Regions from separate parts of the Paenibacillus barengoltzii G22 genome, predicted to be linked through region 1. Evidence: predicted binding sites of a transcription regulator. Region 1 holds the regulator's gene; each other region holds the start of a gene.
The links. The regulator LexA, encoded in region 1, represses DNA repair genes until DNA is damaged. The targets are predictions, from matches to a motif close to CGAACATATGTTCG.
Positions count from the first base shown of each region.

Region 2: a site for LexA is predicted at 4,608-4,621, ahead of addB (helicase-exonuclease AddAB subunit AddB). Genes of this name have one in related genera too.
Region 3: a site for LexA is predicted at 8,361-8,374, ahead of C812_RS10885 (YhjD family protein). Genes of this name have one in related genera too.

Region 1 covers NZ_KE159652.1:1,569,163-1,579,193, reverse strand. The annotation lists gene C812_RS07375 (HAD family hydrolase) at 1-541, opposite strand, end outside; gene C812_RS07370 (hypothetical protein) at 587-1,117, opposite strand; gene C812_RS21800 (DUF896 domain-containing protein) at 1,130-1,303, opposite strand; gene C812_RS22775 (LysM peptidoglycan-binding domain-containing protein) at 1,481-1,699, opposite strand; gene lexA (transcriptional repressor LexA) at 2,056-2,682, shown strand; gene C812_RS22515 (hypothetical protein) at 2,799-2,954, opposite strand; gene glnA (type I glutamate--ammonia ligase) at 3,109-4,446, opposite strand; gene C812_RS07350 (MerR family transcriptional regulator) at 4,470-4,880, opposite strand; gene C812_RS07345 (methionine gamma-lyase family protein) at 4,963-6,216, opposite strand; gene hflX (GTPase HflX) at 6,235-7,560, opposite strand; gene spoVK (stage V sporulation protein K) at 7,610-8,593, opposite strand; gene C812_RS07330 (YdcF family protein) at 8,702-9,388, opposite strand; gene C812_RS07325 (ribonuclease FAU-1 family protein) at 9,392-9,952, opposite strand.
Region 2 covers NZ_KE159652.1:891,594-901,624, reverse strand. The annotation lists gene addA (helicase-exonuclease AddAB subunit AddA) at 1-1,016, opposite strand, end outside; gene addB (helicase-exonuclease AddAB subunit AddB) at 1,013-4,555, opposite strand; gene C812_RS04190 (class I SAM-dependent rRNA methyltransferase) at 4,699-6,072, opposite strand; gene C812_RS04185 (Na/Pi cotransporter family protein) at 6,246-7,271, shown strand; gene C812_RS04180 (NUDIX hydrolase) at 7,343-7,780, opposite strand; gene mtaB (tRNA (N(6)-L-threonylcarbamoyladenosine(37)-C(2))-methylthiotransferase MtaB) at 8,020-9,363, opposite strand; gene C812_RS04170 (16S rRNA (uracil(1498)-N(3))-methyltransferase) at 9,367-10,031, opposite strand, start outside.
Region 3 covers NZ_KE159653.1:562,792-572,822, reverse strand. The annotation lists gene C812_RS10920 (glycosyltransferase family 4 protein) at 1-59, shown strand, start outside; gene C812_RS10915 (metallophosphoesterase family protein) at 78-1,409, shown strand; partial or broken gene C812_RS22845 (AAA family ATPase) at 1,406-2,080, shown strand; gene C812_RS22840 (ATP-binding protein) at 2,888-4,603, shown strand; gene C812_RS10905 (YkvI family membrane protein) at 4,669-5,715, opposite strand; gene C812_RS10900 (xanthine phosphoribosyltransferase) at 6,483-7,055, shown strand; gene C812_RS10895 (hypothetical protein) at 7,158-7,490, shown strand; gene C812_RS10890 (hypothetical protein) at 7,673-7,888, shown strand; gene C812_RS10885 (YhjD family protein) at 7,910-8,341, opposite strand; tRNA gene C812_RS10880 (tRNA-Leu) at 8,504-8,588, shown strand; gene C812_RS10875 (alpha/beta hydrolase) at 8,777-10,031, shown strand, end outside.

The DNA of each region.
Region 1 (10,031 bases):
CAATCTCATCGAAAAAAGGCGCCAGCTCAGGCACACCATCCAGCTTCTCCTGCTGTAAGGCTGGACAGCCGTTCGTAAGTAACAGCAGCTTCACCTTGCCTTGCAATTCCTTCAACACTTGAAAAGTCTCCTCGTATACATGAGGACGGGCACGCCGTTCGCGGCCAAACTGTTCCGCCAGTTCACCGGACAGTTCCTCGTCATCAACGCCAAGCGCAAGCAGACCGCGCCGCCAGGATTCCTTACGATAGGTTGGAGCTAACTGCTCCAACTGGCGGAATTCCGGTTGTTCTCCAGCAGAGAATGTCGCCCATAACCCTTCAAACGGATTGATTCCAATCATCGTTGTGAAAGGATACGTTTCATAGGATTCATACAACCCCCGAGCTTCCCGGCGTACGGCTTCTTCCAATTGATCGGGGTTTAATCCATCAATTTTCGCCGCAGCGCGTTCACACGTTGCAGCAAAAGCTTCCTTTACGCTTCGCTCATCCCAGAGCAGCGTGTCATCCAGGTCAAAACATACCGCCTTGATTGTCATTCGTCCCAACCTCTCCATTCCTATCGCAAGTGTATTGTATAAGGTTTATTCCTTCACCAGCTTCACATGATGGGTATCAGCATACAACTGCAGGCGTGCAGCCATTGCTTCCGTGTCAAAACGGTTACGGGCGCGGTAGAACACCCACTTCGGTTCCCGCGTCTTCGGTTCAATGACGATTTTGTTCCGGCTCACTTTGATCTTGCTGATGTTACCCGCATCCAACATCCGATCGCGGTTGAACTTCGAAGTGTACAACGAGCTCTTATTCACGCGCAAATAAGGCTTGCGCAGGAAAATCACCAGAGCCAGCACGAAATACAAAAAGATCGTTGCCCAGAACAATACCGAATTCACTTCCTCGGTATTCCCGATCAACCCGACCACGGCATACAGCAGCGCTAACAGAACCAAGGCGGTAGGCAAAATGAAGTTCCGCCCTTTAAATACGTCGCCTTCCCCATTTGCTCCAAGTGAAGTACGAGGGTTGCGCGTCCCTTGTCCGACACTGGAACCTTTGCCTTTCTTGTACATTCTTCGTTGATTGCGTTCTACTTTTCGGTCAAACGACCCCATACCTGTTCCTCCCTATTTATCTACAATCTCGATCGACTCGAGCTGTTGCCGAAAATTTCTGCGAACGTTTTGCAGATACGTTTCCCGAAGCTGGGCTCTTTCCAAGAGTTCGTCTTGCGTTAACCCTTCTTGTTTCGCTTTTCGAGCCAGCTCGTTAATCCGCTTAACCAAAGCATCAATATCCATAAATCCACCTGCTTCTTTGATATACTATGCTACCCATGATGTCTCATAGGGCATTAATTCTTACTTTGACATGAGAAAAAGAGCTTGTCAAGGCGCGGCAACCCCTGCCGTAATACCTTAAGACAAGCTCTGTTCGAATACATTGATAAACCTGTGAATTATTTTTTAACGTATGAATTATCTACTGGGCAACATCAACGTATCGCCAGCTTGAATCGCACTGCTGCTCAACCCGTTAGTCCGGATCAGCTTCTGAACATAGACCCTTGTGTCCAGTCCTTGTGGCTTATGTGCTACAGCAATTTCCCACAACGTATCTCCTGGCATAACCACGACATATTCCGGCCGATACGTTCCGTCAGCGTTGTCTGTGGAAGCAGCAAAGGCTTGTACCATTCCAGTACATGTGATGCTGAGGATGATTAAAAGCAGGACGATTTTGGACAATCTACTCTTAAGGAAGACATTCATATGTAGACTTCTCTTCACCGGACGACGAAAAGAAGGTTGTTCATAGATGCTTTGATAAGAACTATATTTCAACATTTCACCATCACTCCAAACAAGTGTTCTGTTTTACATGTATTCAATATAACACGAACATTTGTTTGATTCAATAGGTTTTTCGAACAGTTGTTCTTGTTTTTTTAAAGTAGTTCTCTTCTCCTAAACTATTTAGAACTAATGTTTGTACGAACGGAAGTTCTATGTTATAATTTTTCCAAACGTTACTAAATGGGGTTGATCCGTAAATGTCAAAGGTATCGAGCCGGCAACAGGCTATTCTTGAGTTTATTCGCAACGAAGTACGCGCTAAGGGATATCCTCCTTCGGTCCGGGAGATCGGTGAAGCCGTCGGATTGGCTTCCAGTTCTACTGTTCACGGCCATTTAGACCGTCTGGAGAAGAAAGGATTTATCCGCCGCGACCCAACGAAACCGCGCGCCATTGAATTATTGGGTCAAGAGGAATCGGAGAATTACAATTTATTTGCACACAGCGTGACCCGCGTTCCGATTGTTGGGAAGGTTACCGCGGGCGTGCCGATCACAGCGACAGAGAATATTGAAGATTATTTTCCGTTGCCAGAGCACTACGCAGCGGAAGGGGATGTCTTTATGCTTTCCGTGGTTGGCGACAGCATGATCGAAGCTGGAATACATAACGGGGATTATGTGATCGTCCGCCAGCAGCAGACGGCGAACAACGGAGATATCGTTGTGGCCATGACGGAGGATGACGAAGCAACGGTTAAGACGTTCTATAAAGAAAGTGACCATATTCGCCTACAGCCGGAGAATTCAACGATGGAACCGCTTCGTTTGAAGCATGTAACCATTTTGGGCAAGGTCATCGGCTTGTTCCGCGACCTGCACTAATTTGAAATCTTCCCTTTCGTAGGCCACATAAGATAAGGAAACCGAACAGGACGAAGCGATGCAGTGACTTCCGCTTCGTCCTGTTTACTTTATGGGGAACTTGATGACTTCCCCTCTTACTCCCATTCGAGGTCTAAGAAGCTCATGGGATTATAGCCGTTCTTCTCCCGGCGCCCGCGCGTACCCCACCCTAGCCCCGAACGCTCTGTGATCCACCACTGCTTTAACCGATAGCGACGACGTTGGTATCTTTTTAGTTCGGTTACTGTCATCTGCATGAACCTCCTTATACCTATAAGTTGTCCCAATTCGAGTGAAATCATGGCATTGTTTCGAAATCCAAAAGCTGTAATTCATTCGTCTTCACCATAAAAAAAGCCAGCCCCTGCTTGAAATGCCGGGAGCTGGCTTGGCTGTGAACCCTGATTAATACAGCGTCATATATTGATCGCGTTCCCATTGGTGAACTTGGGTCCGGAAAATATCCCATTCGATCTCTTTCAATTCGTAGAAGTGAGTTAATGCGTGATCTCCCAGCGCTTCGCTGATGATTTCGCTGCGGAGCAATTCGCCGAGCGCTTCCTTCAAGTCGGATGGAAGACTTGGGATGCCTTCCTCTACCCGCTCTTCTTCAGACATCACATAGATGTTGCGATCAACCGGATCAACCAACGGAAGCTCTTTCTTAATTCCATCCAGTCCGGCTTTCAACATCACAGCCAGAGCCAAGTATGGGTTAGCAGCCGGGTCCGGGTTACGCACTTCGATTCGTGTGCTGAGACCGCGGGAAGCCGGAATCCGAATCATTGGGCTGCGGTTGCTCGAAGACCAAGCCACATAGCAAGGAGCTTCATACCCAGGTACGAGACGTTTGTAGGAGTTTACGGTTGGATTCGTGATCGCTGCAAATGCGCGGGCATGCTTCAGAATACCGGCCATATAATGACGTGCTTCTTTGCTCAAGCCCAATTCATCACTTTCGTCATAGAAAGCATTGACATTGCCTTTGAACAGCGATTGGTGACAGTGCATCCCGGAGCCATTTACGCCAAACAGCGGCTTCGGCATAAACGTTGCATGGAGCCCATGTTGACGAGCAATCGTCTTAACGACCAGCTTGAACGTTTGGATTTGGTCAGCTGCTTTGATTGCATCAGCATATTTAAAGTCGATTTCATGCTGACCTGGTGCCACTTCGTGGTGAGAAGCTTCGATTTCAAAGCCCATTTCCTCCAGGGTCAATACGATTTCGCGGCGGCAGTTCTCGCCCAAATCCGTAGGAGCCAAGTCGAAGTATCCGCCTTGGTCGTTCAATTCGGTTGTAGGGTTGCCTTTATCATCGGTTTTGAACAGGAAGAATTCCGGTTCTGGACCAACGTTCATTGAAGTGTACCCCATTTCCTCAGCTTCCTTGAGCGCACGTTTCAGAATCGCGCGTGGATCGCCGGCAAACGGAGTGCCGTCAGGCATGTATACATCACAAATCAAACGTGCAACGCGATCCTCGGTCACCCAAGGGAAGATCACCCAAGTGTCCAGATCCGGGTAGAGATACATATCGGATTCCTCGATGCGGACATACCCTTCAATGGAAGAACCGTCAAACATCATTTTGTTATCCAATGCTTTCTCCAACTGGCTGACTGGGATTTCTACATTCTTTATCGTTCCCAGCAAATCCGTGAATTGCAAACGGATAAAGCGTACATTTTCTTCCTTAGCAATCCGCAAAATATCTTCTTTGGTGTATTGCTTGTTACTCACCCTAACCTCTCCCAACGTTTAGATTATTTTTTGAAAAACCGAGACAACTCACCTTGGAGCAAAGAAACTTGTCCCGGTTTGCTCCCTGACACCAGTTGCTGCTTCAACATCCGGTAGATCTGGGAATCTGTCATTTCCTTTCGCTTCTCTTCCGTGTCCTTCGTGATGACTGTCGCATCCTGGGACTCCCGAGACATCGGATTCATAACCTGCTTGATTCCCGCGATATTGACACCCTTGTCGATGAGACTCTTGATTTCCAGTAACCGCTCGACGTCATTCAGAGAAAACATCCGCTGATTTCCCGAGGTACGTGCGGGTACAATTAATTCATGTTGCTCGTAATATCTTATTTGTCTTGCCGTTAAATCCGTAAGTTTCATGACGATACCAATAGGAAACAAGGCCATATTTCTGCGAATTTCCTCACTCATCGCTATCAACCTTCCAGTTAGATTATCATGACCTTATCATATGTTAGTTATCCTAACATGTCAATAGATATGTTAGGATAACTTACAACAAGTTGCGGTCTTTCATCGTCTGAAGTGCGGTGAGCAGGCCAAATTTAACATGGGAATACGTTAAACCACCTTGCATATACGCGATATATGGCGCACGGATTGGAGCATCGGCAGACAATTCCAGGCTCCCGCCCTGGATAAATGTCCCGGCCGCCATGATCACCGGGTGGTCATAGCCCGGCATATCCCAAGGTTCGGGCACTACGTGGCCGTCCACAGCAGCTGCCCGTTGAATCCCCTGAACAAATGCTATTAATTGCTCTGGGGCGTCAAAGGCAATCGCCTGGATGAGATCGGTACGCCGATCCTGCCAAGCCGGCCGGCTTCGGAATCCTGCCCGCTCAAACAATGCTGCAGCCAGGATAGAGCCTTTAACGGCTTGTCCGACGATCGTTGGAGCCAGAAACAAACCTTGATAAATGCCTCGCGTCGTTCCCAGCATCGCTCCCACCTCGCTGCCAATGCCCGGTGCAGTTAACCGGTAAGATGCGAGAGTGACCAGATCCTGCCTTCCGCAAATGTATCCACCGGTTTCTGCCAAGCCGCCTCCCGGATTTTTAATCAGCGAACCAGCCATCAAATCGACACCAACCTGTGTTGGTTCCTGTTCCTCGGTAAATTCACCATAACAGTTGTCTACAAAGACGATCAGATCCGGCTTGATTGCTTTCACTTGGGCAACCATCTCACCGATCTGCTCAACGGAAAAGGAATCCCTCCAATCGTAGCCGCGCGAGCGCTGAATCCCAATGACTTTGGTCTTATTGGAAATTTTGGTCTTCACGGTGTCCCAGTCGACTGTGCCGTCAGCCAGCAATGCAGCTTCGTGATACCGGATACCATAGTCCTGCAACGAGCCGCTGCCGTCACCCGGCGTTCCAATCACTTTATGTAGTGTATCATATGGACGCCCCGTAATATAGAGCAGTTCGTCCCCGGGACGCAAGACCCCGAACAACGCTGTAGCGATTGTATGCGTGCCGGAAGCGAAATGCGGCCTTACCAGTGCGGCCTCCGCTCCAAAAACGTCCGCATAAACCAGGTCCAAAACTTCACGACCCCGATCATTATAAGCATAACCGGTGGAACCGGCAAAGTGAAAATCGCTGACTTGATGACGTTGAAAAGCTTCGATAACCTTCCATTGGTTGTGATCGACGATCCGGTCGACCTCCCGGAACCGGCCTTCCACCTGACGTTCAGCGGCTTCCAGCCAATGTACGATTTCTTCCGAAAATACTGCCATTGTTACGTAATCTCTCCCTTAATCTATTCCATCGTTTGTCGTGTTATCCTCAGGGGCTTCTTGCTGTGGAATGAGAAAAGGAGCTAAACGATAACCGTACTTCTCGAAATCGGCTTGATTCACATCAATTTCGTAAATGAGGTCTTCGTCGTCGATCTGCTTGTCCACTACTTCGCCAATTCGGTATAACACAGAAGCGAGATCCCCGCGTTCTGCGGGAATCCGATACGACTTGGTGCCGCCGGACAGCTTGCGCTGTACGGCTTCGCGAACTGCAGCCAAGTCGCGTTCGTCAAACGCGGATATCTTTAAATAACCCTCGCCCGCCGGCAGCATCTCCAGCTGTTCCGGTGGACAAAGGTCTTTCTTATTAAACAACATGATTTGCGGCTTTCCCCCAGCTCCCAAATCATTTAAAATCCGATCCACGACCTCGATTTGCTCCTCACGCATCGGGGATGAGGCATCCACGACGTGGAGAATCAGGTCCGCTTCGTTCACCTCTTCCAGAGTGGCACGAAAGGCAGCAACTAGGTCGTGCGGCAGATTTTGAATAAATCCGACCGTATCGGTCAGCACCACTTCTTTGCGACCCGGCAACGGGAACAACCGGGTGGTCGGGTCCAGCGTTGCGAACAGCCGGTTTTCCACGAAGACATCCGCTGAGGTTAACGCCTTAAGCAGTGTAGACTTTCCCGCGTTGGTGTAACCTACCAGGGCAATTTGCACTACTCCGCTCTCCTTCCGGCGCGCTCGATGCAGTTGCCGATGTCTTGTGACTTCCTCCAGCTGACGTTTTAATTCACCGATCCGCCGGCGGATATGGCGGCGATCCGTTTCCAGCTGGCTTTCCCCGGGGCCCCGCGTACCAATCCCGCCGCCGAGACGGGACAGATTCTTGCCATGCCCAGACAAACGCGGGAGCAGGTAGGTGAGCTGCGCTAACTCGACCTGAATGATCCCCTCCCGCGTTTTTGCCCGTTGCGCAAAAATATCCAAAATCAGCTGAGTACGGTCGATAATCTTCACGTCCAGCATCCCTTCCAGATTGCGCACCTGCGCTCCGGACAGCTCTTGGTCAAATATCGCCGTATTCGCCCCATACTGCGTGATAAGCTCACGAAGCTCAAACACTTTCCCTTTCCCAATCAACCAGCGGGGATCGGGCTTCTCCCGATGTTGGACGACCGTTCCTGCGACCTCAACCCCGGCTGTTTCGGCCAGCTGTACCAGTTCGGCTAGGGAGTAGTCCGAATTTATTCCATTTTGCTTCGTCTCCGATGTAACCAAGCTAACTAAGATAGCTACATCTGGTTGGTGGGTCGTCGTTTCATGCAAATGCATCTTCGACATGATCACTGCTCCTTCAAAGGGATCCCAAGCGTTACTTCCATTAAGTTTTCTTCACATCCAGCTTCAAGTCTTCGGTTCGAATAGTCATCAGCTCCAGCTTGCCTGGTGAACCACCGCCATATTGATTCAGCAACCGCACCGCCTGCTGCCGTATAGACCGTTCAATGATGTTGCGGACATAACGAGCATTGCTGAACACCTGATCACTTTCACATTTTTCACGCAATAAATGTTGCTTTAATTTGAGTATCGCCTGCGGCATCAAGATATAATCCCGCTCTTTCGCCATCCCCTCGGCAATTTGAATCAGCTGGTCGATTGTATAATCCGGAAAATCCATCTGAATCGGGAATCGAGACGGCAGTCCCGGATTGGTGGACAGGAAAAAGTCCATTTCATCGGAATATCCGGCAAGAATTAAGATAAATTGGTTTTTATGATCCTCCATCGCTTTGACCAACGTATCGATGGCTTCTTTGCCAAAGTCCTTCTCTCCACCACGAGCCAAACTGTACGCCTCATCGATGAACAGAATGCCGCCCAACGCTTTTTTGACTAAGTCGCGCGTTTTCTGAGCTGTATGGCCGATATATTCGCCAACCAGATCGGCACGCTCAACTTCAATCAGATGCCCTTTACTCAGCACGCCCATCCGTTGAAACATTTTAGCGACAATACGTGCTACTGTCGTTTTTCCGGTACCCGGATTCCCTTTAAACACCATATGGTATACTTGAGAACTCGACAACAACCCCGCTTCCGATCGCATCGAAGCGATTTGCAGAAGCGCATAGATCTCGTACATGAGCTCTTTAATATGATCTAAACCGACCAGGTGATCCAGTTCCTTCTGGATTTCGGCAAATATCCCTTGTTGCGACAAACCTTTGGCTGACACCTGAGGTTCGCTATCGGCAATGGCCTGCGAGACGACAGGTGGCTCGGTATTGCGGAGAATCACGTTGATCTGACGCGACGGTCTCTCATCGGAAGAGCCGTTTCTGGCCATGACACGCCCGGACATAGGTAATCACCTCTTTATAAGGGTAGGGCTGAGAGGAAGAATAAATCCCAATCTACGGAACACACATCTAAATGTATTCTCTCTCCCTGTCCGTTATTAGAAGTTTTGTCATGAGATCAGACCGATGGCTAATCCTATTTGATCGAGCTTCCATTTCGTATACGCCAAGATCTCCCGGAACGTGTTGGGAAGCGGCTTCAGCACCTTAGAAGAAATCAGCGACAGGCGAGGTTGCTCGTAATTTAGCGCTTGCGCGATTTCATAAGCACGGTTTCCATGAAACGTGTGGGTCACGATCAGAACGGATGTAAACCCCCGTTCTTCTAGGATCTCCTGGCTAAATTTCAGATTCTCATAGGTACTGGTCGCCTTGTTCTCAAGCAGCATCTTCTCCCGCGGAACTCCCTGCTGCTCCAAGTAATTTGCCATCCCTTCTGCTTCGGTATAGTTGGAGGTTGCCGTATCCAACCCACCGGTCAGCAGAAACCATTGAAATTTGCCCGCCTTGTAATCCCTCAGGCTTTGATCCAGCCGCTCCCGGAGACCTGGACTCGGCTCGTCCCCCCAAAGCGCGGCTCCCAAGACAATGCCCACCTCTGCCGGTTCGGATAAATCAGAATTCGCCGCCGGATTCCGCTCGATGCTGCCGATCTGAGCTAGTACGTACAACATCCATCCGATCCCCAGCGAAATCACGACCAGCCCCCAGCGGAAGATCCGTTTCCTCACACGCCCTTTGCGCTGGTTGGGCCGCAGCGACATCCGCATCATTTCGTTAGGTTTGGCATTACGCATGGTTTATCCCCCCGATTGATTCGGTTCCGAAGTCATAAATCCGCTCTGATAATGATCTAGAGACAGGCGGAAATAGGGAAAACGCCGCTCCTTAATGTCATGAAGTAATCGCTGGGCCGTTTCCGTTGCCAGATCATAGTCTTTTACCGATATAAGGCCTTTCGTTAATGCTTCGTCCAGTTCGTCCTCATCCAGGAGGAACACTTCACGATTTTTGAGTACGACGATATCCAGATACAAATCATCAAACCAGGGCACCCCCTGATCGGTAACACCTTGGGTCTTACAAATATCGATGTACCACTCCACGATCTCACCTTGATCATCAAACATCGCCGTCACAACGAAATGGGCACCTTTGGGATAGTACTGCAGCCAAGTATAGCCCTTGTCAGCGATCCGAAAAGTATGTCCCCCGTAGGTTTTCCATAACGGATCACGCAAGGCGAAAATACTGTACAGCGTGACATATCCCGTAAACTCATCGCTCTCCACATACTTGGATTTGAATTGACGATGAGTGACACGGCGCCAATTCGCACGGTCTCCGAATTTTCGCTTCATAAATAAGATCCCTTTCAACACAATGTAATAACAGCTTACCATATTTGAAAGAGAGTCACAAAAGCCATTTTCCCATGAA
Region 2 (10,031 bases), 680 kb from region 1:
AAAAACGCCTCCGCCGGTCGACCATACAGCTGCGTCCGCAAATCGGTGACTGTCTTCTTCGCTTCTTCTCGCAGCGCTTTTACCCGCTCCTGTACCTCCGGATCGGTCTGGTCTTTCTTGACCGGCTTCAGCTTGCCAAAGTTCCCCCCTTGAAACGCGTCATACAACGAAGCCCAAGCTCCGCCTGCCACCGCTTCCTGCAGCGAGCGGACCACGTTCAGATCATCCTCCAGCGTGACGGCATACGGCTCCGGCCCTCCCGGAGATAACGCCAGCGCCTTTGCTTGCGTCAGCAAGCTGATCGCGCCTCCCAGCGCCAACTTCGTATCGGCCAATAGGCTTTGGACCCATGCGCTCTTCTCTAGGGCAGCGAGATCTGGAGCCATAAAAGCGGAAGACGCTTCCTGAAGCCAGTGATCTGGCCAAGGATGGCTGCGCGAGAAGTCATAAAGCCGCTGCACCAGCGTAAAGACCGCCGCATCGGTGCGCTCTCCGCCAAACAGATCCACCAGCTTCAAGAACGGGCTGTCCGCCGGTTCACTTCCGTATTTATCCTCTAGCAGCTCCTCCAGCACCTCTTGACGCAGCAGCGCTGTCTCACTTTCCGAGGCAATCCGAAAGCCTGGATCGAGCGGGATCAGCGTGTAATAGCGTTGAATAACTTCCATACAAAACGAGTGGAGCGTCGTGATCGAAGCGCGCCCTAACATGGCCAGCTGATGGTTCAAGTACTCGTTGCCCGGGTCCTTGGCTAATTCCTTCTCCAGCGCTTCCGTGATCCGACCCCGCATCTCCGCAGCGGCGGCTTTGGTAAACGTAGCCACCAGCAGCCGCTCCACGCTCAGCGGCTGTTCGCGGTCCGTCAGCTTGCGGATAATCCGCTCGACGAGCACCGCTGTCTTGCCGGACCCAGCGGCTGCGGCCACCAGCATGTCACCGCCGGACAAGGCGATCGCCCGCCATTGGTCATCACTCCAGTAACTTCCAGCTGGTTTTGGTTTCGTCGGGATGGTCATGAAGGGTTCGCCTCCTTTCCGCGCTCCTGTCCGAGGAGCTGCCAAATTTCGTTTTTGCCCGGTTTGCCGAGGACGTGATATGCGTTGCCGTCCAATGCTTCCTCAAAGCGGCACACCGGTTTGTAGGGACAGAACGTACAAGCCGTCTCCAGGCCAAGTCGATATGGGGCAATCTGCACGTCACCGTCGGTGATGCGCGTGCCGATTTCCGTAATCGTCCTCCGTACAGAACCCAGCAGCGTATCCCACTGCTCCGGCGTTGCAACCGAGGCGCTGCTGTAGAAGCCGCCATCCGCCTTAATGGCCACCGGAATGATATCGGAATAGCCTTTTTCCAGTTGGGCATCCATCTTCGCGATCACATCCCGGTCTGCGAGCAGCAAGCCCTTCATCTTGAATCGCTTTAGCAGCTCCTGCTGCGCCTGCTCCGCACTCATGCCGTTGCTGCTTTGCAGCAGCGGGTTATGCACATGGAAATACAACGTGCCGGCAGGAAGGGCGGGCTGCCCCAGCCAGGCTTCCGCCGAGGACAGCAGAACGTCCAGATAGGTGAGCATTTGTAGAGATAAGCCGTAATACACTTCGTGCAGCTTTAGGTCGGTCTGACTCGACTTGTAGTCGATGACCCGCAAGAGCAGGCCTTGTTCGCCTTCCGCCATATCCACACGGTCAATCCGGCCGACGATTTCCATCACGCAGCCGTTGGGCAGCTCAAACGTCAGCGGAGGCAAGGGCCGCCCTGGTCCAAAATCCAGCTCCAGGCCAACCGGCTCGAAGCTGCCGCGACGCGCTTGCTCGCCAAGGATTAACGAAGCCCGACCAACGATCGCTTTCAGCTTGCGGGAAATATAACCGTAGCGCTTGGAGCTAAGCAGGATTTCGCCCTGCAGCTTAGGTGCCAACTCATCAACAGCCGAATTGGCGGCCTGAATCGCTTCCTCTGGCGTAAGGCTGCCCCAGCTGCGGTTTTGCGCCTTGAAGGTGATCGCCATCTGACTGAGCGTCGCATGGAACAGCTGTCCGATATCCGGCGCTAGCAGCCGGTAAAGCTGGCGTTCCTTCAGCTTCAGCCCATGTGAAGCGAAGTGCGCGAACGGACAAGCCGAGAACTGTTCCATCCGCGATACGCTTGTCCGCAGCCGTTTGCCGTAAAGCCGTCGGCTCGTTGCCGGCGTCAAACCGCGCACCCGGTTACGATAATCCAGCGAGGTCAGCAGGCGAGCCGTTTTGCTTTCCCATTCCGGTCGGGACTTGTACCATTCCAGCACACGCCACCACAGCGGCGAAATGGACTCTCCCGTCTTCCACAGTCGCAGCTGACCGATTAAGGCGTTTAGCGTCGGACCCGGATGAGAGACGTATTCAAGCTGAGAAGCGAACGGATCGGTGGAGCTGCTGACAGGCCCCGGCGCTAATAGCAGCGGCTGCTCCTTTAGTCCCGGGAAGATCCGCTTCACATGCCGGATCACCTCCGATGGTAAAAGTGCACCCCCCTCACCATCGGCAGCGGGGTAGCTTAGCCAGAGCGAACGGCTTGCCCCGGACAACGCTTCGTAGATGAGGAAACGTTCATCCAACAGCTTGCGGGCCAGCCCCGGAGCCAGCTCCAAGCCAAGCTCCGCCAGTCGCTCCCGCTCCTGCTCGCTGAGCACCCCCTCCTCTTGCAGATTGGCTGGCATGATTCCTTCATTAATGCCAAGCAAGAACAGATGCTTGACCTGCCCCGAACGCGTCCGCTCCGTACTCCCGATCAGCACCTGGTCGAGCGAAGGCGGCACCAGCGACACCTTCAGCTCCTTGAGCCCGGTCTCCAGCACGCCGGCAAAGAGCTCCAGCTCCAACGGCTCGTCCCCCATCATCTCTACGATCTGGTCAAGCACGTCCAATACCGCGCCCCATAATTGGCGATGCTCCATCGCCTGACGCGGCTTACCTTCGCGAACCATTTGGTGTGCCAACACATCCAGGCGCTGGGCGGCTTCCACCCGCTCCAGCAAATGGTACACTGCCGCACACATATCTTCTGCGTTCTTCGCCTTACGGATTTCTTTCTCAAAAGCGGTCAAAGGGCCGGCGACCGCAGCGCGGCACCGCTCCAACAGCTGCAGCTGCTCCATGGCTTTCGTGGATGCCGACGTTTGATCCTCCTGCTCCAGCGACAGGCTGGGCGCCGATTTCCAAGGACGGCCGTCAAACCATCGATAACCTTGGATTCCGCTCGCCAGAGCATAATTCTCCAGCACATCCATATGTTCACGCGTCAGGCTGCCGTCCAGCGGCAGAAGAAATTCGCTTTTCACGCAGCGAAATACGTCTTCGTATCTCCAAAACCCAAGCACAACGTCCAGCGCCGCCCGAATAAACTCGATCATGGGGTGATACAGCATGCTTGTTTTCTGGTCAAGGAAATAAGGGATCCCGTATGCTTCCATCGTTGGAGCAAGCAGTTCTTCATAATCCCCTAAGTTGCGCACCAAGAGCGCCATGTCCCGCCAGCGCACACCTTCTTCCCGGGCGAGACGCACCATCTCACGTGCCGCCCCTTCGACCTCGGCTCGCCGGCTGGCCGCCCGGTGCAGAGACAAGGCCTTCTCTAAATCTTTAGGCGGCTCAGACTTCGGCCATGGCGAACGTCGCTCGTAAGCCGACTCCAAGTATGAAAGCGTCTCGCTCTCCCGAAACCGCGGGAACGGGCGAGCTTCCAGCAGCTCCGGCGGCAGCACCTCAATCCCCTCTTCTGCAGCCAGTCGGCTCAGCTTCACGAAGGCAGATGCAGGGGTATAGAACAGGTTAAGTTCATGCGGCTGATTTCCATCGTTGTATACTCGGTCTAATGTCAGTGAGACCGTAACCGAAGCCGCCGTTTTCAGCAGCGCGAGAATCGCAGTATATTCCTGAGGGGTAAACGTATGAAACCCGTCAATCCAAATTTCCGCCCCGCGCAAATAAGCCGACTCGCTGGCCCCCTGCGCCAGCTTGACGACATGGTCCTCGTTGTCGATGTACAAGCGGGACAGTTCTTCGTCATACTCCGCGAACAGGAGGCTCAAATCGTGCATTTTATCTTTTAATAAAGGAGACTCCCCTTCGATCTGCTCCAGAAGATGATAATGCTCCTGCAAAGCGGAGAAATCCACGTTATATTTCTTCATTTCCGTATACAGCCCGGCGATCCGGTCAATTAATCCGAGCTGGTCTCCGCCGTGTCCAAACAGCTTCAACTCGTCTTTGCGGCGGCGCATGAGCTTGTACAGCAGCATTTTCTTGCCTTCATCATCGATCGGCACCAGTGCCGCACCTCCGGTTTCCTGCATGACGCGCAGCGCCAATCGACGAAATCCTAACACCTGAGTGCGTACTGTACCGTGCAGTCCCGGGGCCGTAGCGATCCGCTGCTCGATCTGAAACGTGCCTTGCTCCGGGGTTAAAATAATGAGCGGCGGACCCATCGGTTGCTCCCGCAGCTTGGAGGTCACCCGGTCAAGAATGAGGCTCGTTTTGCCGCTGCCGGAGCGGCCGAGTATAAACTGTAAAGACATGGAAATCCCTCCTACGACGGACAATTCGTTAAGTTCCAGTATAGCATAAATACGATCAAACATTCGCATCTTCTTCCGTCACAAAAACAGCCTCGCACCGCGAAAGCTCGCGAAACGAGGCTGTAATTCAATTATATTCAATTTTATAACGCGTGTTTGCTGCGCACTTCGAAAATGGCAAATTTCAGGTAATGTCCTTCGTCCACCCCAAGAATTTGCGGGTGGTCCTTACCGGCTGCCCGCCATTCCACAAGACGCAGTACTTTGCCCGCATCCTCCGCTGCCTCAAGAATCGTCTCCAGGAACAGATCCGGACGCATATGGTAAGAGCAGCTGGCCGTGACCAAATAGCCGCCTTCATTTACCAGCTTCATGCCGTGCAGGTTAATGTCTTTATAGCCGCGAACGGCGCCTTTGACCGCCGCTTTCGTCTTGGCGAACGCCGGTGGATCGAGGATCACGACGTCCCACGTCCGCCCGCCGCCGGCGGTCAAAGGCACGGAAGTATCGACCTTAGCGTCCTGGGCAGCCCGCCGTGCCCGTTCCTCCAAGCCCTTTACCTGGCTGCGCAGATAGTCAAACGCATCAGCCACCACAAATTCGACGCGATCGGTGAACCCATTCAGTTCCACGTTCCGCTTCGCACTTTCTATCGCATGCTCGGAGATGTCAAGGCAAGTGACCTTTTTGGCTCCATATTTGCAAGCATGCAAGGTGAAGCTTCCGGTATGCGAGAAGCATTCCAGCACGGTAGCTCCATCCCAGTACGGGAAGGTGACTTCTTTACCGTTCCGGTTAACCGGTGCGAGACGCACACCGCCGTCTTCCGTGGGCAGCTCCTGCAGCGAAATGCCGCTGCGGCCACCCCAGCCGGTCATCAACGGCTTGATGGACGCCCGGTTTTCCCGCTGGTCGAAGAAATACCCGGTTTTTTGCCCCTGCTCGATATCCACCTCGATCTTAAGCCCGTTCTCTGAAACGATCACATGGCGCGGAGGCTGGCCAAAGATCGACCCTTTCACCTGCTCCAAGCCTTCCATTTCCCGGACACCGACATCACTGCGTTCATAGATGCCAACGGGGTGCATCACTTCGGACAACGCCTCTACGATCTGCTCCCGACAGCGGTCCATCCCCAGTGTAAGCAGTTGTACTACCAACACGTCACCAAATTTGTCCACAATCAGCCCCGGCAAAAAGTCGGCCTCTCCGTATACGAAACGGTAAGCGTCCTCCTTCACGAACCGTTCCCGATGCTTCAAGCATTCCTGAAACCTACGGACAAAAAAGGCCTTGTCCATCGTCTCCAACGGTGTATACGACACGATGCGGACAGTAATTTGTGAAGCCGGGTTGTAATACCCGGTGGCCAGATAACGGTTCCGGTGATCAACCACCTCAACCAAATCGCCCGGTTTCACCTCTCCTTCCAATCGTTCGATTTCATTTTTGAAGATCCAAGGATGTCCTTTTTCCACCCGTTTCTTGCGGCTGCGTTGCAATATGACCCTTGCCACTTAATCCTTCACTCCTCATTTTAAATATGACTCACGACGCCTAAAGCACCGCTGCGACCGGGACGGTTCGTCAGCCTGACTGGCATGGAAGTTGTCCGACCGTCATATATGTAACTTGTACGATTATCGCTTGTCTGCATTTGACAGATCATCCGGGGAGGGAGGTTGCCAGCATGTTTCATGAGATTTTGTTTCCTGTGACGTTTGGCTTCGCCCTGTTCCTGTTCGGCATGAAGGTCATGGAGGCGGCCCTGCACGCATGGGCAGGTCCACGACTGATTGGTGTTCTTCACCGGACGACGCGGACACCTTGGACCGGCCTTGTATCGAGCACCTTCATCACGGCCGTCTTACAGAGCAGCACCGCTGTAACCGTCATGACAATTGGCCTGGTTAACGCCCGCCTGTTGTCCTATGCACGGACGCTCGGCATTATTCTGGGAGGGAATATCGGAACCTGCCTGACCACAGAACTGCTTGCCCTTAATATAGCCAAGCTGGGAGTCCCCATGCTGATCGTTTCGTTCACGTTATGGGCCGCCGCCGTGCTGGCAGGCGAAATGTTGCCAAACTATATCCAACGCCGCATCCCCTGGTTGCTGCCCTTGCAGTATGCTGCCCTGGCTATCGCCGGCTTCAGCCTCGTTATGATCGCCATCCGTTTTATGCAGTCGATTGGTCCGGCGCTGGAAGAGCGCGGCGTGATCTCCTGGCTGCTGGAGCATGCCACCGGCAGCCTGTTGTGGGGCGCCTTTGCCGGCGCTATCCTGACGGCGATCATTCATAGCAGTGCTGCCGTCGTCGCCATGACGATGGGACTCGCCGCTAGTGGTGCCTTGCCGGTCGAATTTGGCATCGCCATGGTTATCGGCTCCAACGTAGGCACCTGTGTCACGGCGGTCATCGCCGCCATCAGCGGCACCCGAGCTGGCCGCTTCGTCGCATGGTCGCATGTAACGCTCAACGTATTGGGAGCAGTCTTGTTCTTGCCGCTAGTTCCGCTGCTGCAAGGGGCGGCAGCCTGGTTAACCAGCGATCTTTCAGCGCAAATCGCTCACACGCAGACGATTTTTAATGTGGTCTGCTCCTTGCTGGCGCTGCCGTTCTGCTATTTGCCAATCTGGTCCAAGCTGGACCCGCCTGAAGACCTGGATCATCACGCCGGCCCCCTCCTTCCGAATGCGAAGGCATCTAAATAGCCGCAAAAATGCAGTTATTTTCCCCGATATTCTCCATTCTCCTCAATATCGCAGAAAACAACTGCACCGTATTAGTTCTCCGGCTCGATCCCCAGCATTTGCAAGGCCTTCTCTAAGATGAAGTCGTTATTGTCATATCCCGCCTTGCGTTGCTGACGCCAAGCCTCCTGCGGCTCGTACCAGGACACGCTGCGGATCTCCTCAAGCTGAGGACGGAGGGCACCGCTTTGCCATTCTACCAGGTAATAATGGACTTCTTTATCCACGTAGCCGAGTTTGGGATGATGGTAAGTATATGCGATGATATCAATCAATTTATTGATCCGGCCCACAATGCCGGTTTCTTCCAAAATTTCGCGCAGCGCCGTTTGTTCCACGGTTTCGCCTGGTTCCCTCTTCCCTTTCGGAAACGATATCTTGCCATAACGATCGGTAATCAGTTGCACTTGCAGCCGTCCGTCTTGGATGCGATAAACGACGCCTCCAGCAGAGATTTCTTTGAATGGCATTCTGGCTGTACCTCCTTTATTTTACCCAAGCCTCCCAATGGACTGAGGCGCTTCTGTTCGCTGTTCCCTTGGGGAATACGCGTCTTCGGCGCTGGGCGGGAAATTGTTGACGCCCGTTGTTATTTGTTAATTACAGGCGCATCGCACTCATACTTCCAAATTACCCATATGTAACAACAAGGATTTCAACCCCAATCAGGGTGAAATCCTTGACCTATGCCCGATGGCGGGCGACCTTATTAAGCTAAGGCTTGAGTGGCATCGTCCAGAACTCGAACTAACTGTCCTTCGCAGGTGTTCGCATCCGCTTTGGTCAGCTTCACGCGGCAGATTTTGCCGGTCAAGTCCGGTGTGCCCGGGAAGCGAATTTGCAGGTAGTTGTCGCTGAAGCCCGTCACGAAGCCGTCTCCGGCAGTGCCCTTCTCATCCTTCTCTGGAATGACATCCAGCACCTGACCCACGAATTTCTCCGCATAAGCCAGCTGCATTTGCTCGGACAAGTCGATCAGTTCATGCACGCGAGCATGTTTCACTTCTTCGTCGACCTGGTCCTCCATCCGCGCTGCCGGCGTACCGCTCCGCTTGGAATACGGGAACACGTGCATTTCCGAGAAGCCGATGCGTTTGATCGCTTCGAAGCCTTCGCGGAACAGCTCGTCAGTTTCTCCAGGGAAGCCGACAATGATGTCAGTTGTAATCGCAACGTCCGGCATGAAATCGCGGATCATTTTGATTTTATGCTCGAATTCTTCGATCGTGTACTTTCTTCTCATCCGCTTCAGCACTTCATTGCTGCCTGCTTGCAGCGGAATATGAAAGTGACGGCACATCTTCGAGGAGTTCTTCAACACATCCAGCATCCGTTCATCGATCTGGCTTGCTTCAATCGAGCTGATCCGGATACGTCCCAGCCCTTCGACTTTATCCAAGTCCCACAGCAGATCGGACAAACGGTAGTTCTCCAAATCATCCCCATAGCCGCCCGTATGGATGCCAGTCAGAACAATTTCCTTATATCCTGCAGCGACCAGTTGACGCGCTTGCTGAATGACGCTTTGCGGGTCGCGGCTGCGCGACAAACCACGCGACCAAGGGATAATGCAGAAGGTGCAGAAGTTGTTGCAGCCCTCTTGGATTTTCAGAAAAGCGCGGGTATGATCGGCAAAGCTTGGTACGTCCAGCTCTTCGAACTCCCGAGTCTTCATAATGTTGCGCACAGCGTTAATCGGCTTACGTTGCTCTTGAAGCTGCTTCACGTAAGGGATAATTTTGTCCCGATCCTGTGTACCGATGACGAGATCTACGCCCGGAATATCCAAAATCTCCGCAGGTGATGTCTGCGCGTAGCAGCCAGTTACCGCAATGATCGCGTCGGGGTTACGGCGCACCGCCCGCCGAATAATCTGACGGCTCTTCTTGTCACCGGTATTCGTCACCGTACAAGTGTTAATCAAATAAACGTCGGCAGCTGATTCCTCGAAATCAACCTGTTCATAGCCTTCGTTTTTAAAGAGTTGCCAAATGGCTTCAGTATCATAGAAATTCACTTTACAGCCCAAGGTGTAAAAGGCGACAGTAGGCATCGCTCATTCCCCCCCCATTTCTCCGGATTCATACATGATGCAAGTCAGGGCGGCCATGGCAGCGGTCTCGGTACGCAAAATGCGCCGGCCTAAACCAACGGATACCGCTCCCGCAGCTTCGGCTTCCTCTACTTCCGCTTCGGTAAAGCCGCCTTCCGGTCCAACGACCACAGCGACTTTCACCGTTCTTTCAGGTGTCAACCCGATAACGAAAGGCTTCAGCACGTCTCGCAGCTGCCGGCCGTCCTCTTTTTCATAACATAAACATACCAAATCGTAGTTGTTCAGCTCTACAAGCAGCTTGTCCCATTTGACGGGAAGCTTAACCGTCGGAATTTTGCTGCGATGCGCTTGCTCGGCGGCTTCCTTGGCGATTTTCTGCCAGCGGGTGAGCCGCTTCTCCTCCTTCTTGCTGTCATACTGTACCACCGTACGCTCAGATAAAAAAGGAAGGAAAGAAGCCGCACCAATCTCCGTACACTTCTGAATGACGGTTTCCATTTTGTCGCCTTTGGGCAAGCTTTGGGCTACCGTCACTTGAAGCCACGGTTCGCCCGACGCCGCCAGCTCCTCTATAATAGCCGCGGTCACTTGCTGCGGCTCGATGATTGTAATCTCCGCGAGGACTTCCCGGGATATCCCGTCGCTCACGATCAGCTTATCGCCGG
Region 3 (10,031 bases), on a different contig from region 1:
ATTATTCGCTGAATCGGGTGGTCCACGAGCTGAAGAAGCTGTACCTGCAATTCAAATAGGAAAGAGTTGTTGTGCGGATGAAAGCCTTTCGTTTTCTACACGCAGCCGATTTGCACCTGGATACCCCTTTTTCGGGGATGTCCGGGGTGCCGGATCGGCTGCGCGAGTTATTGCGGGAATCAACCTTCACTGCGTTCGAGCGAATGATTCGGCTTGCGATCGAGGAAGCCGTTGATTTCGTGGTGATCAGCGGCGATATTTACGACGCATCGGACTCTTCGCTGCGCGCGCAGCTGCGTCTGCGCGAGGGCTGGGACAAGCTGGGAGAGCACGGGATTCCGGTGTATCTGATTCGGGGCAACCATGACCCCTTGTCCGGCCGGAGGCTCAGGTTGGCCTTGCCTGATCATGTGACGGAGTTTGGCCCCAAAGTGGAAAGTGTGACCGCCGTACGGCGCAGCGATGGGGAGCCGGTGGCGGTGCTGACCGGGGCTTCTTATCCAACTCCGGCGGTGCATGAGAACTTGGCGATTCAATATCAGCGCGAGCCAGGCTCGGACCTCTACCACATCGGGCTGCTGCACGGCAACGTGGACGGCCAGGAGGGGCATGACGCATACGCCCCGTGCTCGCTTCGCGATTTGCAGGCCTCGGGATACGATTATTGGGCGCTGGGTCATATCCATAAGCGGCAGACTCTCTGCGATTCACCGTGGGTGGTGTATCCCGGCAACATCCAAGGGCGCAGCTTAAAGGAATCCGGACCAAAGGGCTGCTATTTGGTGGAGGTTGCGGAGAACGGTGAAGCGGAGTTGTCGTTTCGGCGACTCGATCAGGTGTTGTGGCTGGAGAGCCGCTTGTCCATCGACGGGCTGGCAACGGAAGAAGCTTTGAAGCTGAGCCTCGAGGAGCAACTGGACGAGCTGCGGGAGGCCGAGCCGGATCGGATGACGGTCGTTCGGTTGATTTTGACCGGGCGCGGGCCGCTGCACGGGATGCTCCAATCGGGGCCGGAAGCGGCAGAGCTGCTGCAGGAGCTGCGGCGTAAAGAACTGGGACGCTTTGAGGCCGAGGCTGTGGAAGCAAGGCAGGGCGAAGGCATCGTATGGCCGGCCGGCTTCAAGCTGGAAACTGGGGTGGAGCTGGACCGTGAGGGGCTGCTTGCGGAGGACAGCTTCCTCGGTGAGCTGTTCCGGTTAGGAGAACGCACAGCAGCTGAACCTGAACGGGTGGAGGAGTTGGTTGACACCGCGCTGGCGCAGGTGGCAGAGAACCGGCAACTGCGACGGATCTTGCAGGAGCTGAACCCGGAAGCCAAGCGGGAGCTGGTTCGCCGGGCGGAGGAGTTGGCCGCGGCCTTGCTGAATGATGACACGCCGACGTCGCGGGAAGGGAGAAGCGTCTCATGAAGCTGGAACGGATGCAGATCAGCGGCTTTGGCCGTCTGAATGGCCTGGACGTGGAGCTTCCGGGGCAAGTAACGGTGCTGTACGGTCCCAATGAAGCAGGCAAAAGCACGCTGCTGGGCTTTGTCCGGGCGATGCTGTTTGGCATCCCTACCCGGGCGGCTGCGGCTGAACGGTATGAGCCGCTGCGGGGCGGTGCACACGGCGGGGTACTGACGATCCTGGGCGCTGACGGAACGCGCTGGATGATCGAGCGCTATGCGCAGCCGCCGGAGGGACGAAATTTGCCGGGCACGCGCGGCGACCGGCTGCGGATTACGCGCAGCGATGAACAAGGCGGCGTGCGGGAGGCATCGCAAGAGGAAATGCAGCGGAAGCTGCTCGGCGGCATGTCCAAGGCGATGTTTAAGCAGCTGTTCGCCGTGTCGCTGACGGAACTGCAAGAAGTAGGCGCCTTGCAGTCGGAGGAGCTGAGCCGTTACCTGTTCCACGCCGGGATTGGCGGCGGAGCAGCGGTGCTGCGCGGGGAGAAGCGCTTGGTCCAGGACATGGACAAGCTGTATCGGCCGCGCGGGCGCACGCAGGAAATCGCTCAGCTCCTCCAGGCGGTGGAGCGGCTCGAGCGCGAGGCCGAGGCGGCCAAAGCGCTGCTGCCGCGTTACAACGACGTGCTGGAGGAGCTGGAGCGGCTGGCCGCGCAGCTGGCGGAAGCCGAAGCGGCCCGCGCCGCGCGCAGCCGGGAGACGGCCCGGCTGCAGCGAGCGGTAGGCAGCCGGGCCGATTGGCTGCAGCGCGAGGCGCTCCGCGCGGAGCTGGCGGCGCTGCCGCCGGTCGCCCGCTACCCCGCGCAGGGGGCGGCGCGCTGGCAGGCGCTGCAGGCGGAACGCGAGCGCCTGCAGCTGGAGCGCAGCGAGTGGGCCCGGCGGCGGGAGGCGCTGCAGGCGGAGCTGGCGCGGCACCGCCCGGATGCGGCGGTGCTGGCGCAGGAGCCGGCGCTGCGGCAGCTGGCCGGCCTCCTGCCGGGCTACGAGGCCCGGCAGGGCGAGCTCGCCGAGCTGGCGGCGGAAGCGCTGCAGCTCGAGAGGCGGCTGGCCGAGTGCCTGCGCAGCATCCACCCGGCATGGGGCGCGGAGGAGCTGCGCGCTTTTGCCGGGACGGTCGGCGAACGGGAGAGCGTTCGCCGGTTTGCGGCGCGGTTTGCCGCGTACGACAAGGAGATGGAGCTGCTGCGGAGCGAGCGCGCCAAGCTGGAGCGGGACGCGGCAACCGCGGAGAAGGCCGCTGCGGCAGCGGTCGCGCGGCTGGAGGCCAGCGCCGCGGAGGGGCGGCGGCAGTTCGCCATGCTGGTCCCGCAGCAGCCGAGCGAAATCCGCGCGCTGTGGAGCGAGCTGCGCGGCGAGCTGGACCGCTGGCGGGAAGGCCAGGGGCGGCTCGCGTCCGAGCAGCGGGCGGCGGACGCCAGGGCGCTGGCGGAAGCGCAGATGCGCGCGCTGTACCGCAAGCTGCTCGCCGGCTGCGGCCTGCTGACGGTGGCGCTGCCCGCCATCCTGTGGCTGACGGCGGACGCGCCTTGGGCGGCCGCCGCCACGGCAGCAGCGCTGCTGGGTCTGGACGCGGCCCTGGCGCGGGCCGCCTTCCGCAGCGCATCGCCTGCCGGCGAGCGGCGGCTGCGCCGCAGTGCGGCCGCGCTCGGCGCTGGCGACGACGCCGGCCCGGAAGCGCGGCTTGGCGCGCTCCTGTCCCGGCTCGTCCGCCATCCGCAGAGCGCCGCGGCCGCTTCCCGGTCGCGCAGCGGGGCCGCCCCTTCGTCCCGTCCGGTGGACTGGGACGAGGAGGAACGCCAGCTGCGCCGGTTGATGGAGGCGTGGCTGCTGTGGGATCAGCGCCACGCCGCGCTTCAGGGCGAGGCGGAGGCCGCCTTGAGCCAGGCCTCCGCCGCCCGGGACGAGCTCGCGGCTGCTGAACGCGAGCTGACGCGCCGTGAAGCCAACTTTGAGGAGTTGGCCGGGCAGTGGGAAACGTGGCTGACCGAACGAAAACTGTCCGCCGATCTGTCCCCGGAGGCGGCAGCAGACGTGTTCCGCCTCGCGGAGCAAGGACGGGACTGGCTGGCCCGTTTGGATGGGCTGGCGGTTAAGATGGCCGCGCTGCGTGCGGAGAACGAGCGGTTTGAACAGGAATGCTTGGCTTATGGAGACCCAGCCGCCCCTGATCAGGCCGCAGCAGTTCTGCGAGCAGCTTTATCACGCCTAGACAGTGCGCTCGAAGCGCGGAAACATCACGACCAGCTTTCCGCTCAGTTGTTACCGCTGGAGGAAGAGGGTCAGCGCTTAGACGATCGGTTGCGGCAATTGCGGGAATCGGAGCAGGCGTTGCTCGCCGAAGCGGGTGCAGCTGACGGGGAGGAGCTGCTGCGTCTTGGGGCTGCGAAGGAACGGCGGGAAGCTTTGGAGCGGGAGGTGCGGCAGCTGGAGTTGATGCTGTTTGCAGGACTGGACGAAGCGAAGCGGGAGGAGCTGGAGCAGCTGCTGCGGATGACGGAGGAAGCGGAGCTCCTCCAGCGCTTGGACACGGCGGAGCAGGAGCTGGCGCAAGCTGAAGCTTGGCTCGGACAGCTCCAGGAGCAACGCGGACGTTTGCTGCAGGAGCAGGAAAGCTTAGCCGCCCGCTGTTTACGGGACGATCTGATGCAGCAATTGGAGGAGCAGCGGGCGGCTCTGCGCGATCGTCTCGATCAGTATGCGGTGATGGCGGTGTGCCATGAACTGATTGGCCGTGCACGCCGGGTTTACGAGGAAGAGCGGCAACCTGCGGTGCTGCGAGCCGCGTCGGGATACTTCGCGGAAATGACCGGCGGCACCTACCGCCGCATCGTCATGAAGATCGGCACGCAGGAGCTGATGGCGGAGCATGCGGAGTTAGGTCCGCTCGAAAGCGCACGGCTTAGCCGAGGGACCGCGGAGCAGCTGTACTTGTCGATGCGGCTGGCTTTGTCCGAAGCGGTATCGGGTTCTCATCCGCTGCCGTTGCTGCTCGATGACCTGTTCGTCAACTTTGACGAAGGCCGCCTGGTAGGGGCGTTGTCGGTGCTGCGGAAGGTTGCGGACCGCCAGCAACTCATTATGATGACTTGCCATGAGCATGTGGTTCGGCATGTCCAAACCTTGCTGCCGGAAGCCAAGATCGTGCATATGTAAATTGATCATGTAAGTTTAGCAGCGCAAGAGTATCATTGATAGACAGCCAGAAGGTCCCCGGGGGATTAGCCCCTGGGGGTTTCTTTTTGCCGATATATCCCTAACATGAGCGCCCAAATCAAACTGAACAAGCCAAATACAGGATACAGCACCGACAGCAGGGAGCTGAAGCCAAACTGGCTGGTGATATAACAGATACACAAAATCGTAACCGAAATCAGCATCGGCGGGACCTGAATCCGTTGTTGCAGTTGAAGGGTCACCCCATAGATGTCGGCAACAAAGGTGCTGAAGATTTCCATAAAAATAAGCAGCACATAGATCAGTTGGATGGTGGTTCCCAGCTGCTCGGCAATGCTGCCCATCGGGATTTCGTATTGCACGATCCCTGGCATGTAAGCCGACAGGGCAAAATGACCGGCCATTAGCATAAAGCCAACGCCCACGCCGCCGAGAACGCCGCCCAGGACAATCACCCGGCGGCTTTCAGTATGGCTGCCGATCGGCACAAGCACTGCCTGAGCCATGGACAAGTTAAAGGCTGCATACATCAGCGGCGCAGCCCAAGCGGCGATCAGCGGATGATCCGTCTCCAGCGACAGAAAACGAGCCGCCCCCGGCGAGCCCGCGGTATTGGTGATAATGGCGAGGGAGAGAATCAGCATCATCGGGACCACGATGGAGTTCAACTGCAGCACCCCTTTGATTCCCCGGCCCAGCAGCAGATAGGTAGCAATCAAAGTGATCCAAAGGCCTGTCTGATAATGCAATCCCAGGTGTTCCATAAAGACGGAGCCGGCGCCTGCCAGCATCACGCTATTGACACCGATGAGCACGATCAACGTAAAAATGCTGAGCGCACTGCCGATCCGTTCGCCAAACAAACGGCGGTTTAAGTCTTCATAGGAAGCTGCTTGAATCGTTCGAGCGAGCAGCATCATTTTGGTGCCAAGCCAGACGAACAGCAGCGTAGATAGCAGGATCGTCAATACGCCCCATTTGCCGTACCGGGTGAAAAACTGAAGAATTTCCTGTCCCGTCGCGAAACCGGCGCCAACGACGGTGCCGATGTAGGTGAAGGCGATCTGCAGAACTTTTACGGCATTTTTCATGGTTTTCCCCCCGGTTCTTGTGCTATATATAGTACAAGGTATGTTGTCCAAGAACTGGACATGACTTAAAACCTATAGGTCGTCCAAAAAGTCATCTTTCGAGCGCGGCAGAAGCAGTTGCAGTTCTGGCTTAACGGTGAGCTGTGGCAGGGTTGTGGCAGACTTCGGCGATGGTTCATGATTCGTCCACGTAACGGAACTGAGAGACGTTATTTGCCGGAGTAACGAGCTTCGCAGATTCTAACGGAACGAGAAGACCTTATTTGGGCAAAATGGAGCGGATTGACCGGCAAAATGGTCGAATAAGGTCTCTTGGTTCCGTTAGCGCGGGAAATAGCCGGGAAATGGGCAAATAAGGGCCGTACGGTCCGTTAGCCTCAGCGTCAGCCTCAGCAACCGCCTGCTTGGGGGGGCGAACCCTGTCAGTGCACAGGCGGCGAACGAAGTAATGCGTACGGTTCAGACGCTTCCCGAGCCGCACGCACTGTCCGGGCTGCGTATCACCGGGGCCGTACGAGGCGCAGCGGATCGCCCATGCAGCATGCAGTCAGGCCCGATAGCACCTAGGCCCCGCGCAGCCCGGCTGATCGCCCTATACGGCCCCCCGCCTGTGCCGCACACAGACCGGGCCGGATACGGCGCACACGGCCAAGCCGCACACCAGCGGGCCTCACATACAACCCAGCCGCAGCAAGCCGCTCCCGATGCGGACTCGAAATCTGACTTGTTGGACGAAGCTATAGATTATGAGCTGTGGAGGAAACGATATGGAATTGTTAAAACAAAAAATCATCGAGCAAGGGGTTATCGTCTCGGACCAAGTGCTGAAGCTGGACGGGCTGTTGAACCATCAGGTGGATCCGCAACTGACGATGGAGATGGGCAAGGAGTTTGCCAAGCGGTTTCGCGATCAAGGGGTCACTCGCGTCATTACGGTGGAGTCGTCGGGGATTGCGGTGGCGTTTGCGACCGCTTATGAGTTAGGTGTCCCGCTTGTATTCGCGCGGCGGAAGAAAACGCTGCTGGCAGAGCCGGACATGCTGTGCGAACGCGTCCCTTCGTTTACGAAAGGGATCGTGACGGACATTCTGGTGTCCCGCGATTTTCTTGGAGAGAACGACCGGGTATTGTTCATTGACGATATTATCGCAAATGGCGACGCGGCTCGGGGATTGATCCGAATTATTGAACGATCCGGGGCAGAACTGGTTGGAGCGGGCATCGTCATTGAGAAATGCTTCCAGCCCGGAGCCCAGGCGATTCGGGAGCAAGGGATCCGTCTGGAGACGCTGGCCCGCATCGCATCGTTGGAGGGCGGACAAATCAGGTTCGCGAACTAAGGACAATCGGGCGAAGAAAATGCAGCCAAATTACGGTTAATCCTTTGCAGGCCCCCGTTTTTTCGCTATAATGAGGATTACTAGGGAGAGGAGGCTAAAAGAATGGGGAAAGAATTGGCAGTAGACGCGGAGTTTTTTCTTTCGAAATTGTCCGAAGCGAAGGTAACTTTTGAACGTGCCCTGGATTGCAAACATACCGAGTTTGATGACCTTTATCCCTATATGCTTGAACATCCCCAGTTTTTCTGGTACAAACGCTATGTAGCATGGTCGCAATTGTTAACGATAGCCGGGCTTTGCCAAGAGCTCGATGTGCCCTGGAAGGAACAGTTCAGCCCGCAACAAGTAGGGTATTTGGAGCAAAGAGTAATGTCGGCCAAAGTGCTTGATTTCTGGTTTGAAACGAATGACAGCAGGGAGCACGCTTCGCGCTAATCCCTTGCGTAGGTTCAAAGCAACCTGATGCAGTCCGGTGCTGCACCGGCTGCTGCTGAAAGCATTCAAAGTTCGAAGTCCCGCTAGTTCGCTGGCGGGGCTTTTTCTTGTATTCCTCAAGGGTGGAAGATGGACGAGACCGGCAACTATTGTATAATGATTTCCAGGAGGTGGGGTATCCGATGATCTCGGATGAATTATTAGACCAATACCGGCTGTCCGGAGAAAAAATACGCGTCGTACGCGACGGCCTTCCGGAGAACGACGTGCGCGGAATCGTGGTGGCTTGGGACGATACGCATGTATTAATCCGCAAGCCGAACCGCAACGTGGTGAAGCTGGACCGCAGTTACATTTATCAACCTGCGAAAGAGCCTAGAGTTTCGCCGGTGGATTAAGATATGAGGGAACAGGGGACCTTAAGGTAGGAGATGAGCCTTGAGGTTCCCTTTTTCCATGCGTTCTCTTCGGGATGAACTTGCCGTCTGTGCGGTTCCATTCAAATAAGCGCGCATCCGGGAGGTTATCTCCTGCTGCAGGCCGGCCCACAATATCCGCATATTTCCCCGATAACCCCGGCAACGGTATTCCGCCTGAATGCCGTTCTCATCCTGGTGAATGCGTTCAATGGCGATGTTCCGCTCGCGGAGATTGCCTTGGATTTCCGAGAGGACCAGCGCTGCGCGGCGCTCACCGCCCCGGATCAGTTCAACGTAAGCTTCGGGGCTCTTCAGCAGCCCGCTTTGCTCAAGGATTCGGGCGTCTCTTTGAAATACTCTCTGCAGAAAACCAAGCAGCAACGCGCTCTTGATCAGCGCGAGTTCTTCTTCCTTCATGCCGGGAACGGCCATAGCTCAACACCTCTTCATACGAACTTATGTTCTTATCATAACCCAATGGATGATTTTTAATCAAGGGGGAGGATTTGAAAGTTAAGTATTGACTTTTGGGTGTTGGACATGGTATGATTTATCTTGTCGCTGCAAAATATGATTTTGTACGATATCGACTATGCGGTCGTGGCGGAATTGGCAGACGCGCACGGTTCAGGTCCGTGTGGGCTAACCCCCCGTGGAGGTTCGAGTCCTCTCGACCGCATCGATTTTTAACGAACAAGAGCTCTTGATTGACCTTTATGGTGATCGAGAGTTCTTTTTTTGCTCATTGTTGTGAGAGATCGTGTTGACAAATCCCCAGAGCCAGCCTAATATCAACTTAACTTAAACGTTTAAGTTTAGAACATTAATCGTTTAAGTTAAATTTGCTTGCCGAAGGGATGGTTACGAATGGGAGCGGAAATCGTTACACTTGCTAATGTGTACTCCAGGTTTTTGGGCAATGCTCGGGAGGTTTATGTCTATTTGCCTCCTTCTTATGAGGAAGCGGAGCATCGTCGGTACCCGGTGCTTTATGCGCAGGATGGACAGCATATGTTTGCGTCTGATTCTAAGGGAGACTCTTGGGAGATGCACCTAACGGCCGAGCGGTTAAGCCGGGAAGGTCGGATGGAAGAAGTGATTATCGTGGCGGTATCGTCCATTGAGGATCAACGGGGCTCGGAGTATTTCCATGATCATCCGGGAGTTCGAGAAGCTTTCCATACGACTTGTAAAGGGGATCTGTACGAAAGGTTTCTCATTGAGGAACTGAAGCCGATGATCGATGCTAAGTTTCGGACATTAACGGACCGGGAGCATACGGCGATCATCGGTTCTTCTGCGGGCGGACTTGTCTCTTATCATATCGCTTTTCGTCGTCCGGACATCTTTGGACAGGTGGCGATCCTGTCGCCTTTTCTGGTGCATGCGGTGGTGAATGAACCAAGGGACCATATGAACCATCTTGAACCGGTACGCGAGCAAAAAATATACCATTCCTTCCCGGTCAAACCGCCCGCGCTGCGCGTTTGGGTCGATATCGGCGGTGCGGAGGGGCTGATCATGCCTCGTCACGTCCGGGCGTTTGTGGATGAATTGATCCAAAGCGGTTTTGCGCCGGGCGAGGATTTGATGTTTTTACTTGATGAGGCGGCGGGCCACTCCCAAGCCGCTTGGGCCAGACGGTTGCACTCCCCGCTGCTGTATCTGTTTGGCGAGATCGGACGTCCGCGCAGTATCAGGCTGGACGGGAGAAGACAAGTGGGGCTGCAAGGGCATCGGGTTTGGCTCTATCCCCAAGTGACCTGCGACACAGGCTTCGAAATGAGTTTACTCCAGGCAGACTATACGGTGGACTGTCCGGAAGTGCTGACGGTGGGACCGGACGGCTTGATCGTTCCGCAGGCCGAAGGGAAAGCTGATGTAACGGTCAGCTTCGGCGGGCTTACCGCACTGACGAGCATCGAGGTGATCCCGGACTTGTCCGAGCACGTGCAAGTTGAAATCAGCGTGACCGTTCCACCGTCTACCCCGGCGGATGCTCGAATTCACGCGGGGTTCGAAATCCCGAAAGTTCGAGACGGGTTCTATCAGGGGAGCTTCTTGCTGCCTAGAGACCTGGTATTTGATGTGAAGGTATCGCGAGGCTTTGGATTCCATGAGC